Regions from separate parts of the Brevibacillus sp. BD137 genome, predicted to be linked through region 3. Evidence: predicted binding sites of a transcription regulator. Region 3 holds the regulator's gene; each other region holds the start of a gene.
What was found. The regulator CtsR, encoded in region 3, represses protease genes until heat stress. The targets are predictions, from matches to a motif close to ATGGTCAATAAAGGTCAAACA.

Region 1 (4,289 bases), on a different contig from region 3:
AACAGTTGGAAACGAAAGGAGGATTCCGGTGAGCAAACGCGGCAGACCACGTGATTTTGATTACACATCCATCGTAGATGTGGCCATGAAAACATTTTGGTCAAAAGGCTACAATGGTTGCTCTACGCATGATTTATGCAGTGATACTGGACTAGGGAAAGGCAGCTTGTACAATACGTTTGGCAGCAAACAGGACCTGTATCTTGCAGTGGTGGAACACTATCACGATACCGGGATTCGTGAACAGCGGGCATTATTGGAAGGTCCGGATTCTGTGAAAAAACGGTTGCAAAATTTTTTAGCGTGGGCATTCGTGGAAGACTTTGAATCAACGAATCCAAAGGGATGTTTGCTGATCAATGCGGGATTGGAACGGGCAAAAGACGATCCCAAGATTGAAGAAATCGTCTCCAGGCATGTTGAACTTCTGAAGGATACCATGGAAAAAGTGATGGAGGAAGGCTTGCGAACGGGTGAAATCTCTCAAAAACGATCTGCGGTGGATTTGGCAAGCCTATTTTTAAGCAGTTACTACGGTTTTCGTGTATTGAATACATCCACACAGAATCGGACATTGGCTGAACAAATTATGAAGGGGACCATGGAATCTATCTTCGGCGCGTAATGCGCTCTTTTTTTGAGTTATTTTTGTACCGATTGTTACAATAATAAGTAAGGAGGGCTTCCTCATGCCGTCGATGATTTATTTGTTAGCGGTAGCGATTTTTGCAATGACGACTTCTGAATTTATGGTGGCAGGTATGATGAATGACCTTGCCTATGATTTCGGCGTATCGATCTCATCCATCGGGTATTTCATTACGGCGTATGCGGGTGCAATGGTGATAGGGGGCCCGCTACTAACAGCAACGCTCCTGCACATTCGCCGAAAACAAGCGTTGCTATCATTGATTGCCGTCTTCTTTATTGGTCAAACGTTAGGATCAATGGCTTGGAATTACGAGTCGATGATGCTTGCGCGTATCCTAACGGGTATTGCCTCATCCGCTGCGTTTGGCATCTCTGTCAGTATTTCAGCCGGCTTGGTTCCCCCTCATTCACGGGGAAAGGCCGCTTCGATTGTTTTGGCAGGCTTAATGATTGCTACTGTCGTAGGACTCCCCCTGACAACTGTGATTGCACAATATTTCGGCTGGAGAATGAGCTTTTGGGCTGTTGCTATCGTTGTATTGCTATCAGGGATTTTGATTCAATGGCTGCTCCCTTCCTCCACACAAAAAGATCGGATGAACGCAAAGGATGAGCTTGCCAGTTTTCAAAATCCGCACCTTTGGGCCGCGTATGCAACGAGTATGCTGATCATTGGCGGTACCTTCGCAGCGTTTAGTTATTTTACTCCGATTCTTACGGAAGTAACGGCATTTTCGGATGCGAGCATCCCGTATTTGCTTGCCCTTTACGGTATCGCGACCGTGATCGGAAATATCGTGATTGGCAGACTTGCTGATCGTTTTACCATGCGAATCCTTGTAACGGGATTAAGCATCCTCCTAGGGGCATTGGTTCTGTTTGCGGTAGGTGCCGAAAATAAATGGATCGCGGTGCTGTCCATTGTTCTGATTGGGTTGACGGGTGTAGCGATGAATCCGGCCATGATTGCGCGCGTCATGAATACAGCAGGCAGTGGGACGATGGTAAACACGTTGCATACTTCTTTTATTACATTGGGTGTTGCCATTGGTTCTTTCTTAGGCGGGATCGGGATCAGCAGTGGCTATGGACTTGTTTCACCATTGTGGGTAGGGGCTTGTTTCGCCGTTATCGGGTTACTTTCAATCGTTCCTTACTTGCAAAAGAGCAAAGTGTAAAAAACCATACAATCCCTCTTGAAAGTCAAAAAAGGTCAAACTATAATAAAGTCAACGAAGGTCAGAAAAGGTCAAAGGTCTTCTGAATTCCAAAACAACGCTTTTGGGGGGATTGAATATGCATTGTGAAATCTGTAAACAACGAGAAGCAACTGTGACAGTTCATATACGTGTACAAAATCAGCAACAAAAATACGATCTGTGCCAGGATTGCAAAACAAAGCTGACCAACAAAATGGGAGTGGGTATGGGCTTTAGTCCTTTCTCCTCCTTCTCTGGACTGGATGAGTTCCTGCAAGGCTTTGCTCAAGGCCAGATGAATCCGGGCAAAGCTTCCGGTCAACCGCAGCGACAAGCGCCAGAACGCGGTGGGGGCATCCTCGATGACCTGGGCCGTAATCTAAACGATGCGGCACGTGCCGGACTAATTGACCCTGTGATTGGACGCGAACAAGAAATCGAGCGTGTCATTGAGATTTTGAACCGTCGCAACAAAAACAATCCGGTTCTGATCGGGGAGCCAGGGGTCGGGAAGACGGCGATTGCGGAAGGCCTCGCTCTGCGCATTACGGAAGGGCAAGTACCGACCAAGCTGAAAAACAAGCAGGTGTACATTTTAGATGTCGCCTCTCTAGTTGCAGGAACGGGAATTCGCGGACAGTTCGAGGAAAAAATGAAGCAAGTGATTGCTGAGCTGCAAAAACGCAAAAACGTCATCCTGTTTGTGGATGAGATTCATCTCTTGGTGGGGGCAGGCTCTGCGGAAGGATCTATGGATGCAGGGAACATTCTGAAGCCAGCTCTTGCTCGCGGTGAGTTGCAGCTGATTGGGGCAACTACATTAAAAGAGTATCGCGTGATTGAAAAAGACGCTGCACTGGAGCGCCGCCTGCAGCCAGTCATGGTCAAGGAACCAACCGTAGAACAAGCCATCGAGATTTTGAAAGGTTTGCGCCCGAAATACGAAGCATTCCACCAAGTCGCTTACTCGGATGATGTCATCCGTGCCTCCGTGGAATACTCCCATCGTTACATCCAGGATCGATTCTTGCCCGATAAGGCGATTGATCTCATGGATGAAGTGGGCTCGCGCTTGAACCTGAGATCCTCCGTGGTGGATACGTCAGAGTTGCATGAGCGTCTGGCGCAAATCAATCAGGAGAAAAAGGAAGCGACAGAGCAAGAAGCATACGAACGAGCTGCCCGTCTGCGAGACGAGGAAGCGGGCATTTTAGAGAAGCTGGATCAAATCGAGGGCAAGGAACAACGCGTTAAGGTTGACGTCACAGAAATCCAAGCCTTGATCGAGCAAAAGACGGGGATTCCTGTTACTAAGCTGCAAAGTGATGAGCAGATGAAAATGAAAAACCTGGCAGCTCATTTGGAAGCAAAAGTCATTGGCCAGTCCGAGGCGGTCACACAAGTAGCGAAGGCGATTCGACGCAGTCGTGCAGGTCTGAAACCGAAAAACAGACCGATTGCTTCCTTCCTGTTCGTCGGTCCGACTGGCGTAGGGAAAACAGAGCTGTCCAAAGCGCTGGCAGAAGAGCTGTTTGGTACCCGTGATTCCATGATCCGCCTCGATATGAGCGAGTACATGGAGAAGCACTCGGTATCCAAATTGATCGGTTCTCCTCCTGGCTACGTCGGTCATGAGGAAGCAGGTCAGCTGACAGAGCGCGTACGCCGCAATCCATACAGCATTATCCTGCTGGATGAGATCGAAAAAGCACATCCGGACGTGATGCACATGTTCCTGCAAATTTTGGAGGATGGCCGTCTGACAGATAGTCAGGGCCGTACGGTGAATTTTAAGGAGACGGTCATCATTGCGACGAGCAATGCCGGTGTGATCGAGCGTAAAATCTCCGTTGGCTTTGGAGCACAAGCGCCCGAGCCTGCCACCGTGCTGGATTCTCTGGGAGCGTACTTCAAGCCGGAGTTCCTGAACCGCTTCGACTCGATCATTTCCTTTGCTCATCTGGAAAAACAGGATTTGGTCAAAATCGTCGATCTGCTGCTGCAAGATGTCATGGGCAATCTGTCTGAGCAAGGAATGGAGATCAGCGTGACAGATGCCGCAAAAGAAAAGCTGGCTGAGCTGGGCTACAACCCTGCCTTCGGGGCACGTCCATTGCGCCGCGTGATTCAGCAATATGTTGAGGATGGCATTGCGGATCTGGTGATGGAAGAAGACAATGTGACAGCAATGGTCATTGATGTCGAGGATGATGTAATTCGAGTGAAAAAAGGTTAACAGTTGTAAAAAAAGAAACCCCGATTGGGGTTTCTTTGCTTTTTACGATCTTCTTTATTTATTCATGAGTTTCTCATTGATGCCATTGCTGACGCCAGTACTTTCCATTTTCAGCTGGCGGCGCTTGGCGACAATTTTCTTCACCCATAACCCGACCAAGATGAGCGGCACCACGGTGAGAAAGATATAGAGAGAAACGTTAT
Region 2 (4,289 bases), on a different contig from region 3:
AAAAGCATGCCACCGTGCGCTTTCGTCACAGCACCTGGCTTTGGCTGCGGAATCCCTGCCTGCCCAAGCGAGCCTGCCCCTTGATAAATCGGATCATGTACGGAGCCGATTAACGGGTCAGCAATCCCACGCTCATCAAACCGCGCAATCGTCGCATCGATTTCAATAAACTTGGCATCAGAAGAAAACGGTGATAGCTGATTTTTCTTCGCTTCTTCCAGTACGACCCTAGCCGCTGCGGTCTTGCCTACACCTGGTGGTCCATAAATAATGACATGCTGTGGGTTGGGACCGCACAAAGCGGCACGCAACGCGCGAAGCCCATCTTCTTGTCCTACAATTTCTTCCAAAGTCGCTGGTCTTGTTCTCTCTGACAGAGGTTCTGTCAACGCAACCATTCTCATTTTACGAATGGAATCAAGATCCTTGCGCGATTCCTTTTCGGTTGAGGTTTTCGTGTTTCTCTGCGCTCGCAGCAAGTTCCAAAAGTAGGTGCCGATCACGATACCAACAACCACTTCAATGACAGCAATGACCAATGTCGTATAGTCCATATGCAGTCCCTCCCATGCGTCTTCGCTTGCGGTCAACTTTTGTCCTCCGAAGAGAGAGGAGCACGTTCATGACCGTATTGTGCATATGTAAAGCTTCTCTTGAACGATATCAAGTAGTATTGCCCCGCAAGCGTAGACGTAAACCACCAACAAAAAACCACCTCGCTGATAACGAGATGGTTTTTGTAGACAATGCTTAGGCTGTTTCTTCGTGCAATTCCTGGCCTTCTTTGGTCAACAGTTGCGGCTTCACTTTATCGCGTACCGTTTCTTCGGTAATGACACACTTGTTGACGTCTTCTCTGGAAGGAAGCTCATACATCATATCGAGCATGATTTGTTCGATAATCGCACGCAGTCCGCGCGCACCAGTGTTGCGCTTAATCGCCTCTTTGGCGATTTGCAGCAGCGCACCGTTATCGAACTCCAGCTCAACACCGTCGAGACTCAGCAGTTTTTGGTACTGTTTCACCAAAGAGTTTTTCGGCTCTGTCAGGATACGCACGAGCGTCTCCTCATCCAGCGGCTCCAAAGTAGCCAGCACTGGCAAACGACCAACGAACTCCGGAATCAGACCAAATTTCAGCAGGTCTTCCGGCAAAATGTATTTCAGGTATTCTCCGGCTTTCAGATCGCCTTTTACGCCATCGCCGAAGTCTGCACCGAAACCGATAACTTTTTTACCCAAGCGACGCTTGATAATCTGCTCGACGCCATCAAATGCACCGCCGCAGATGAACAAAATGTTCGACGTGTCGATTTGGATGAACTCTTGGTGAGGATGCTTGCGTCCGCCTTGTGGTGGAACACTCGCAACGGTACCCTCCAAAATTTTCAAGAGCGCTTGCTGAACGCCTTCACCAGATACATCACGCGTGATGGATGGGTTTTCCGATTTGCGGGCTACCTTATCAATCTCGTCGATGTAAATGATTCCTTTTTCAGCCTTCTCCACATCATAGTCAGCAGCTTGAATGAGCTTGAGCAAGATGTTTTCAACGTCTTCGCCCACATAGCCTGCTTCTGTCAGAGAAGTTGCGTCCGCAATCGCGAAAGGTACATTCAGAATGCGCGCCAATGTTTGCGCGAGCAACGTTTTCCCGCTACCAGTCGGACCGATCAGCATGATGTTGGATTTTTGCAGCTCCACATCCTCGATCTTCGCCCCGGAATTAATCCGTTTGTAGTGGTTGTACACCGCTACAGACAAGGATTTCTTCGCCATATCTTGACCGATGACATAGTCGTCCAAGATTTTGCGAATTTCCACTGGCTTTGGAATTTCTTTCATATCGATTTCTTCTTCAGTGCCCAGTTCTTCCTGTACAATTTCATTGCACAGTTCGATACATTCGTCACAAATGTAAACACCAGGACCAGCTACCAGCTTGCGCACCTGTTCCTGGGACTTGCCGCAGAAGGAACACTTCAGTTGGCCTTTGTCGTCGTTAAACTTAAACATGCGCTTCACCTCACAACGGGTCAGTTTTTGCGTTCGATAATAGAGTCAATCAATCCGTAGGCCTTTGCTTCTTCTGCACTCATGAAATTGTCGCGGTCTGTATCTTGCTCTACGCGTTCATAAGGCTGACCTGTCCGCTCAGACAAAATCTCATTCAGCTGGCGCTTCGTTTTCATAATCCATTCCGCATGAATGCGGATGTCTTCTGCTTGCCCACGCACACCGCCGAGCGGTTGGTGAATCATCACCTCGGCGTTTGGCAGAGCAAAGCGCTTGCCTTTTGCACCAGCAGCCAACAGGAAAGCACCCATACTGGCAGCCATGCCCACACAAATCGTGGACACATCCGGTTTGATGTACTGCATGGTGTCATAAATGGCCATTCCTGCTGTAACAGAGCCACCTGGAGAGTTTATGTATAGCGATATGTCTTTGTCCGGATCTTCTGCCTGCAAGAATAGCAGCTGAGCGACAACCAGATTGGCGATTTCATCATCAATCTCGGTGCCCAAAAGAATAATCCGGTCTTTCAGGAGGCGCGAGTAAATATCGTAGGAACGCTCTCCCCTGCTTGTTTGCTCGATGACCATAGGGATTAACATTATGTATTTTCCTCCTTTGCCGAAAAAAGTCAATGGTGGAAAAACAAGGCACGATACACTCGTGCCTTGTGGTCTTGACAGCCAGCGTCAGGGTTAGCCTGCCCTCTGACCAATCATGCGTTCTTCTAAGCTTATGCTGTTACTTTGCTTTCTGCAACCAGCAAATCTACTGTTTTGCGAGTTTGCACATCGCGGTACAGAGCAACCATGCCATCTTGTGCGGAGAAGATTTTGCGCAGCTCATCTGCTGGGCGGCCGTATACGCCAGCCAGTTTATCCAGTTCTGCGTTTACGTCTTCTTCTGTTGCTTCGATGTTTTCCGCTTTGCCAATTGCTTCCAAAGTCAAGGAAGTGCGAACACGGGATGTTGCGTCTGTACGCAATTGATCACGCAGTTGGCTCTCATCCATGCCGGAGAACTGGTAGTACAGTTCCAGCGTCATGCCTTGGTATTGCAGACGTTGACCAAATTCATTAACCATTTGATCCAATTCATGCTCAACCATTACTGCTGGCAAATCGATCTCAGCGTTTTCAGCTGCTTTCAGAACGAGTTGCTCACGAACATATTGATCTTTTTCTTGCGCTGTTTTTTCTTCGAGTTTTTTCTTGGTGTCTGCTTTCAGCTCTTCCAGCGTGTCGAACTCGCTCACGTCTTTGGCAAACTCATCATCCAAAACAGGCATGTTTTTGCGCTTCAGGCTGTTCAGTTTCACTTTGAATACCGCTTCTTTACCAGCGAGGTTAGGAGAGTGGTACTCTTCAGGGAAAGTTACGGTAATTTCTTTTTCTTCGCCGATGTTCAAGCCAGCCAGTTGCTCTTCGAACCCTGCGATGAAAGTACCGGAACCCAGTTCCAGAGAATAATCTTCCGCTTTACCGCCTTCAAAAGCTACTCCGTCTTGGAAGCCTTCGAAATCGATTACAGCGATATCGCCTGTTTGTGCGGCACCCTCTTCTACTGCTACGAGCTCAGCATGACGCTCTTGCATGCGCTTCAGTTCAGCGTCAACGCTCTCTTCTGTTACAGAGAAGTCTTTTTCTTCGATGGACAGACCTTTGTAGTCGCCCAGCTTCACTTCAGGCTTCACAGTTACAGTCGCTTTGAAGATCAGGTTTTTCCCTTGTTCCATTTGCGTTACGTCTACTTCTGGACGATCTACTGGCTCGATACCAGCTTCACGAACAGCTTGTCCGTATGCAGTTGGAAGCAGAATGTCAAGAGCGTCTTGGTACAAAGATTCTACACCAAAACGGGATTCGAACATTTTGCGTGGTACTTTTCCTTTGCGGAATCCTGGAACTTGAACTTTTTGAACCACTTTTTTAAACGCTTGATCCAATGCTGCGTCTACTTGCGTAGCATCTACTTCAATCGTCAGGACTCCCTGGTTATTCTCTACCTTTTCCCAATTTGCTGCCACGTAAACTTCCCCTCCTAAATCGAATAACAGAACATCGCCAGCCGCGCCATGGTATCTTCGCAGGCTCGGATGATAATATTCTAGCCATTATAACCATTCTAGTATAGCACAAATCTTTTAGTTTTCAAGAAGACCTCATTGGTCGACGAACAGAATAGTTCCCTCCCAATTGTGGAACCGGGTTGCCTGCATGATCATAAAACGCCACGGATATGTAAGTTTCTGTCGGGCTCGTTCCTGTCTCTTC
Region 3 (4,289 bases):
CTTGCCCTTCTTTCGTCGCGTTGGTCCGGAGTGAGCTTTTGACCAGCGTGGTGTTGTAAAAAACCTGGCTGTGTCGTGACCAACAGTTCGTTTAAGACGAGCGGAGATACATTAGGAATGATGCCTAGATCAATCCCCAGACGTACATCTGACAGGCGCTGAGCCGCTTCCTTGGACTCTACCGTACGGGCATACATCAAGATACCATACGACCGAAAAATCCGATCCTCCAAAGAAACCCTGGTATGCTCCAGCAAGTAAGTGCGTGCCACACGCTCTTGCTCAATAATCTGTCTGGCCACACCATAAAGATTGGAAAGGATATCCGACTCAGACATCCCCAGTGTGACCTGATTGGATAACTGAAAAAGATTCCCTAGAGCTTCGCTGCCCTCTCCGTAAATTCCTCTAACGACCAGACCAACTTGATTAATCGCCTGTAAAATTCTGCTGATCTGCTGCGTCATCACCAGAGCGGGCAGGTGCAGCATCACGGATGCACGAATTCCCGTACCCACATTGGTTGGGCAGCTTGTAAGATACCCTCGAGTTTCGTCGAACGCGTAGTTCAAGCTTTTCTCAAAAATGTCGTCTATCTTCGTACCTATTTCCCATGCCTCGTTCAAACGAAACCCGGGTAATAGTACCTGTATTCGAATGTGGTCTTCTTCATTAACCATAATGCTGACAGACTCATCTTCCCGAAGCAATACGGCACCTTTACGGGATTCCTCTGCCAGATGAGGGCTAATCAGATGCTTTTCTACGAGCACCCGTTTTTCTAACGGGTTAATTTGATCCATATGGATGACCTGAAGCTGATGCCGTTTGCGCATTGCCTCCGAATCGCTTACTTCCGTTACCTTTCTGACGACTTCCTCGGCCTGCGAGTCCGTTGCCAATAACGGAAAAGGGTGCTGGCGCAGGTTACGGGCGATACGCAGCCGTGTACTTATGACAATGTCGGAATCAGGACCTTCTCCTTTCATCCAATTGCTCCACGGGTTTTGCATAAACTGCTTTTGGGACATAACCAGCTAACCTCCCTTGCTACGATTGGGCCATTTTTTGTTCCAATGCTCGAATTCGATCACGCATTTCTGCAGCCTTCTCGAACTCCTCACTGGCGACATGACTTTGCAGCGCTTGCTTTAGTTGCTCCAGCTCTTTACGGATCTTCAGTTTGCCACCGGTACGCTCTGGTACTTTTCCACTATGCTGTGTGTTTCCATGAATCCGGCGGAAAAGTGGGTCCAGTCGATCCCCCAAAAAGGTGTAGCAATCACTACAGCCAAATCGGCCGCTTTTACTAAATTGAGAATATGTGAGTCCACATGTTTCGCATTGAAGCGGCTTATTCGTTGCCGTTTCGCGTCCATTCTTTTGCATGGGATCAAATTTTAAAAGTCCTGACAGGAGATTGTTGATGCTGAAGTTGTGAAAGCCGGTAAAGACGTCCCCTTTTTCATGAGCGCATTGCTCGCAAATATGGTATTCGGTTTTTTCGCCATTGACGATTTTCGTCAAATGAAGTGTCGCCGGTCGTTTTCCGCATTCCTCACAGTTCATAACATCATACCTCCTTTTACTTCAACAAGATTGCCGCGATCATCTGCTTTAAAATATTTGCCCGCAAACGATCCCGCAATTCGGCTTCCAGAGTCAAAACGTTTCGCGAGGTAGCGATTTTCATCAAGGTGGCTTCTCTAATGTTGACTAACCCTTCCTCTAATAGTCTTTCTACGATCGCATTTCCCACACTCTGACTGATGCTCTCTCCAATCAGTTCTTCTGTTAGCAATTCCTGCAAGCGTGCTTTGCTGACAATCTGCACCTTGCGTATGCGAATATACCCGCCGCCCCCGCGCTTACTCTCTACGAGGTATCCTTTTTGAACGGTAAAGCGCGTATTGATGACGTAATTGATCTGAGACGGCACACATTGAAAATGGTCGGCAAGCTCACTACGCTGAATCTCGATCGATCCATTGGGACTGTTAGTAAGGATGCTTTTCAAGTGATGTTCAATGATGTCCGAGATGTTTCGCAAGTCATCGCCTCCTATTCCTCTGTGTATGTTCTTATGAGGTTACCTATTGACTTTGACTATCTTTGACGTTAATTATAATGGGTTTAGTGCGTGCCCGCAAGTGTCCCTTACACATTCTAGTGTGGGCAAAAGAGGGTCGCTTGAAACTTGGACATGATCAACAAAAAAACCACTCCCTGAGGAATGGTTTATGCTTGTTCTTGCTTATTGGTGTCGATTGCTGGCAAATGATTCAGTAGCTGAGAGAAGCTGGTGATGATAACATCTGCCCCATCAAGCTCGCCTGGTTTCGCAAAACCAAAGTCACATCCAATGGTAAATAAACCGTTTGTCTTGCCTGCTTCCACGTCGGAGTGACGATCTCCTACCATGATGGCCTGCCCAATTTTGTAATCAGACAACAGTTTTGCAACCAGGTCATTTTTGGAATGCGTGCGGAAACGACCAGCCGAGTACAGGTCTGTCATCAGCGGCTTTAACTCGTATGCCTGACAAATGGCATCGATGTACTCTTCCTGCCCATTGCTTGCTACAAATAAAGCAAATCCTTTTTCATGCAGCTTTTCTAAGGTTGATTTTACATCCGGATATAGCTCGGTCACTTTTTCTTTGAGTAACTGGATTTCATTGTCTAGCAAGAAGGCATCTGCTGACCGAATGGCTTCTCCACTCGCACCCGGCAGTAATTTGTCCCAGATCTGCTCGATCGTCATTCCCAGTACATTGATCAGTTCACGTTCGTCAGGGGTTTCTCCTTGCCATAGCCCTTTTTGACGAAGCTGGTCAAACGTTCGAATAAAAGCGGGGGTCGACAGCTTTTCTGTTTGTAGTAACGTGCCATCCATATCAAATAATATCGCGAATGGTGCAGTCATGGGTTCCTCCATTTTGTCTGGCTAGGCAGCTATTCTACTTTTCTTGGCAACATATTCATATCATCCATGATAAACTCAGTAATTCGTTGTGCAGCATCTGGCTTCGAGATTTTTTGTCCCATTCTACGCATATATTCCACCTTGGACGGGCTATGCAATAGTTCATCGATAAAGTAAATCAACTGCTCGGATAGATTCGCGTGTACCGCACACCCATTATTGAGCAAAAAGTGGCTATTCCTCTCTTCCTGTCCAGGCAGAGGGTTGTAAACAATCATGGGTACCCGTTTACTCATTACTTCAGCTGATGTAAGTCCGCCTGATTTGGTGACAATTAAATCAGCCGTTTCCAAGTATTCGTGGAAGTTATTGATGAATTTTAGCGGAACGACTTCATGCCGATACGTACGATTTGTCACCTTATTGTATAGCTTGTCGTTTGTCCCTGTTAACACAAAGGTTTTCAAGGGAATGTTAATCTCTTCTAGCCCATCTAATACCTTTTCCATCGAGCCGAGACCCAATCCGCCCCCCGAAAGAATAATGCTCTTTTGTTCAGGAGCGAGACCGAGCTTTTGCCGAATCAATTCGGGTTCCAATGGCAAACTGAATTTCTTCATGATAGGAATGCCCATCGGAATGAATTTTTGATGATCCTGTCGATAAACGTCTAACAGGTAATACAGCTGCTCATGACCGATGAAGTAATAATTGATATGGTGATTAATCCATGAAGGATGGATGGTATAGTCAGTAATAATCGTATAGATTGGTTCCTTCCAATCATTTCTTCCCTTCAGTACGGAGAGCATACAGCTTGCAAACGGATGCGTAGCAATAAAGGCATCAGGCTGTACACTGTTGATCAACTTTTTCAGTTTGTTTGCCAATAACTTATTCATTAGCACATTCATATCAAAGAAACGGGTTTTTTCTGTATTATGATAAATTCTGCCCCACATCTTGGGTGACAGCCTCAACAGATTCATATAGCTTTCCAGCAAAATCTTGTGAAAGGTGGGGCTAATATACTCCAACGTATCGATAATCATTGATGTGCAACCACTCTCAGCCAAGCTTTCTTGCATGGCCCGCGCTGCCTGGTTGTGTCCGTTACCGATGGAAGCGGAAAAGATTAGAATTTTTTTCATGAACGATTCTCCTTCATAACCTCGCCTACTCCAACGCCTGGATCAGGTACCTTCTCATGTTAGTCTACCCCAAGACCCGTCTGCAAGAGGGAACTTGTCGGTCATTCGGCCTAACTTATCGACAAAATAATCGCGAGTTTGACTTCTTGCTGCAAGATACGTTAAAACAAAAAACCTCCTTACCCATTCTGGGGTAAAGAGGTTGGTTTCATT

Region 1: a site for CtsR is predicted at 1,887-1,907, ahead of ODZ53_RS18310 (ATP-dependent Clp protease ATP-binding subunit). Genes of this name have one in related genera too.
Region 2: a site for CtsR is predicted at 2,644-2,664, ahead of clpP (ATP-dependent Clp endopeptidase proteolytic subunit ClpP). Genes of this name have one in related genera too.

Annotation. Positions count from the first base shown of each region.
Region 1 covers NZ_JAOTNO010000008.1:106,728-111,016, reverse strand. The annotation lists gene ODZ53_RS18320 (TetR/AcrR family transcriptional regulator) at 29-625, shown strand; gene ODZ53_RS18315 (MFS transporter) at 690-1,829, shown strand; gene ODZ53_RS18310 (ATP-dependent Clp protease ATP-binding subunit) at 1,948-4,086, shown strand; gene ODZ53_RS18305 (YqaA family protein) at 4,141-4,289, opposite strand, start outside.
Region 2 covers NZ_JAOTNO010000006.1:145,420-149,708, forward strand. The annotation lists gene lonB (ATP-dependent protease LonB) at 1-554, opposite strand, end outside; gene clpX (ATP-dependent protease ATP-binding subunit ClpX) at 751-2,016, opposite strand; gene clpP (ATP-dependent Clp endopeptidase proteolytic subunit ClpP) at 2,037-2,618, opposite strand; gene tig (trigger factor) at 2,750-4,042, opposite strand; gene ODZ53_RS15580 (metallophosphoesterase family protein) at 4,167-4,289, opposite strand, start outside.
Region 3 covers NZ_JAOTNO010000018.1:77,006-81,294, forward strand. The annotation lists gene mcsB (protein-arginine kinase McsB) at 1-1,031, opposite strand, end outside; gene mcsA (protein-arginine kinase activator protein McsA) at 1,051-1,569, opposite strand; gene ODZ53_RS26840 (CtsR family transcriptional regulator) at 1,586-2,050, opposite strand; gene ODZ53_RS26845 (HAD hydrolase-like protein) at 2,239-2,925, opposite strand; gene ODZ53_RS26850 (MGDG synthase family glycosyltransferase) at 2,955-4,076, opposite strand.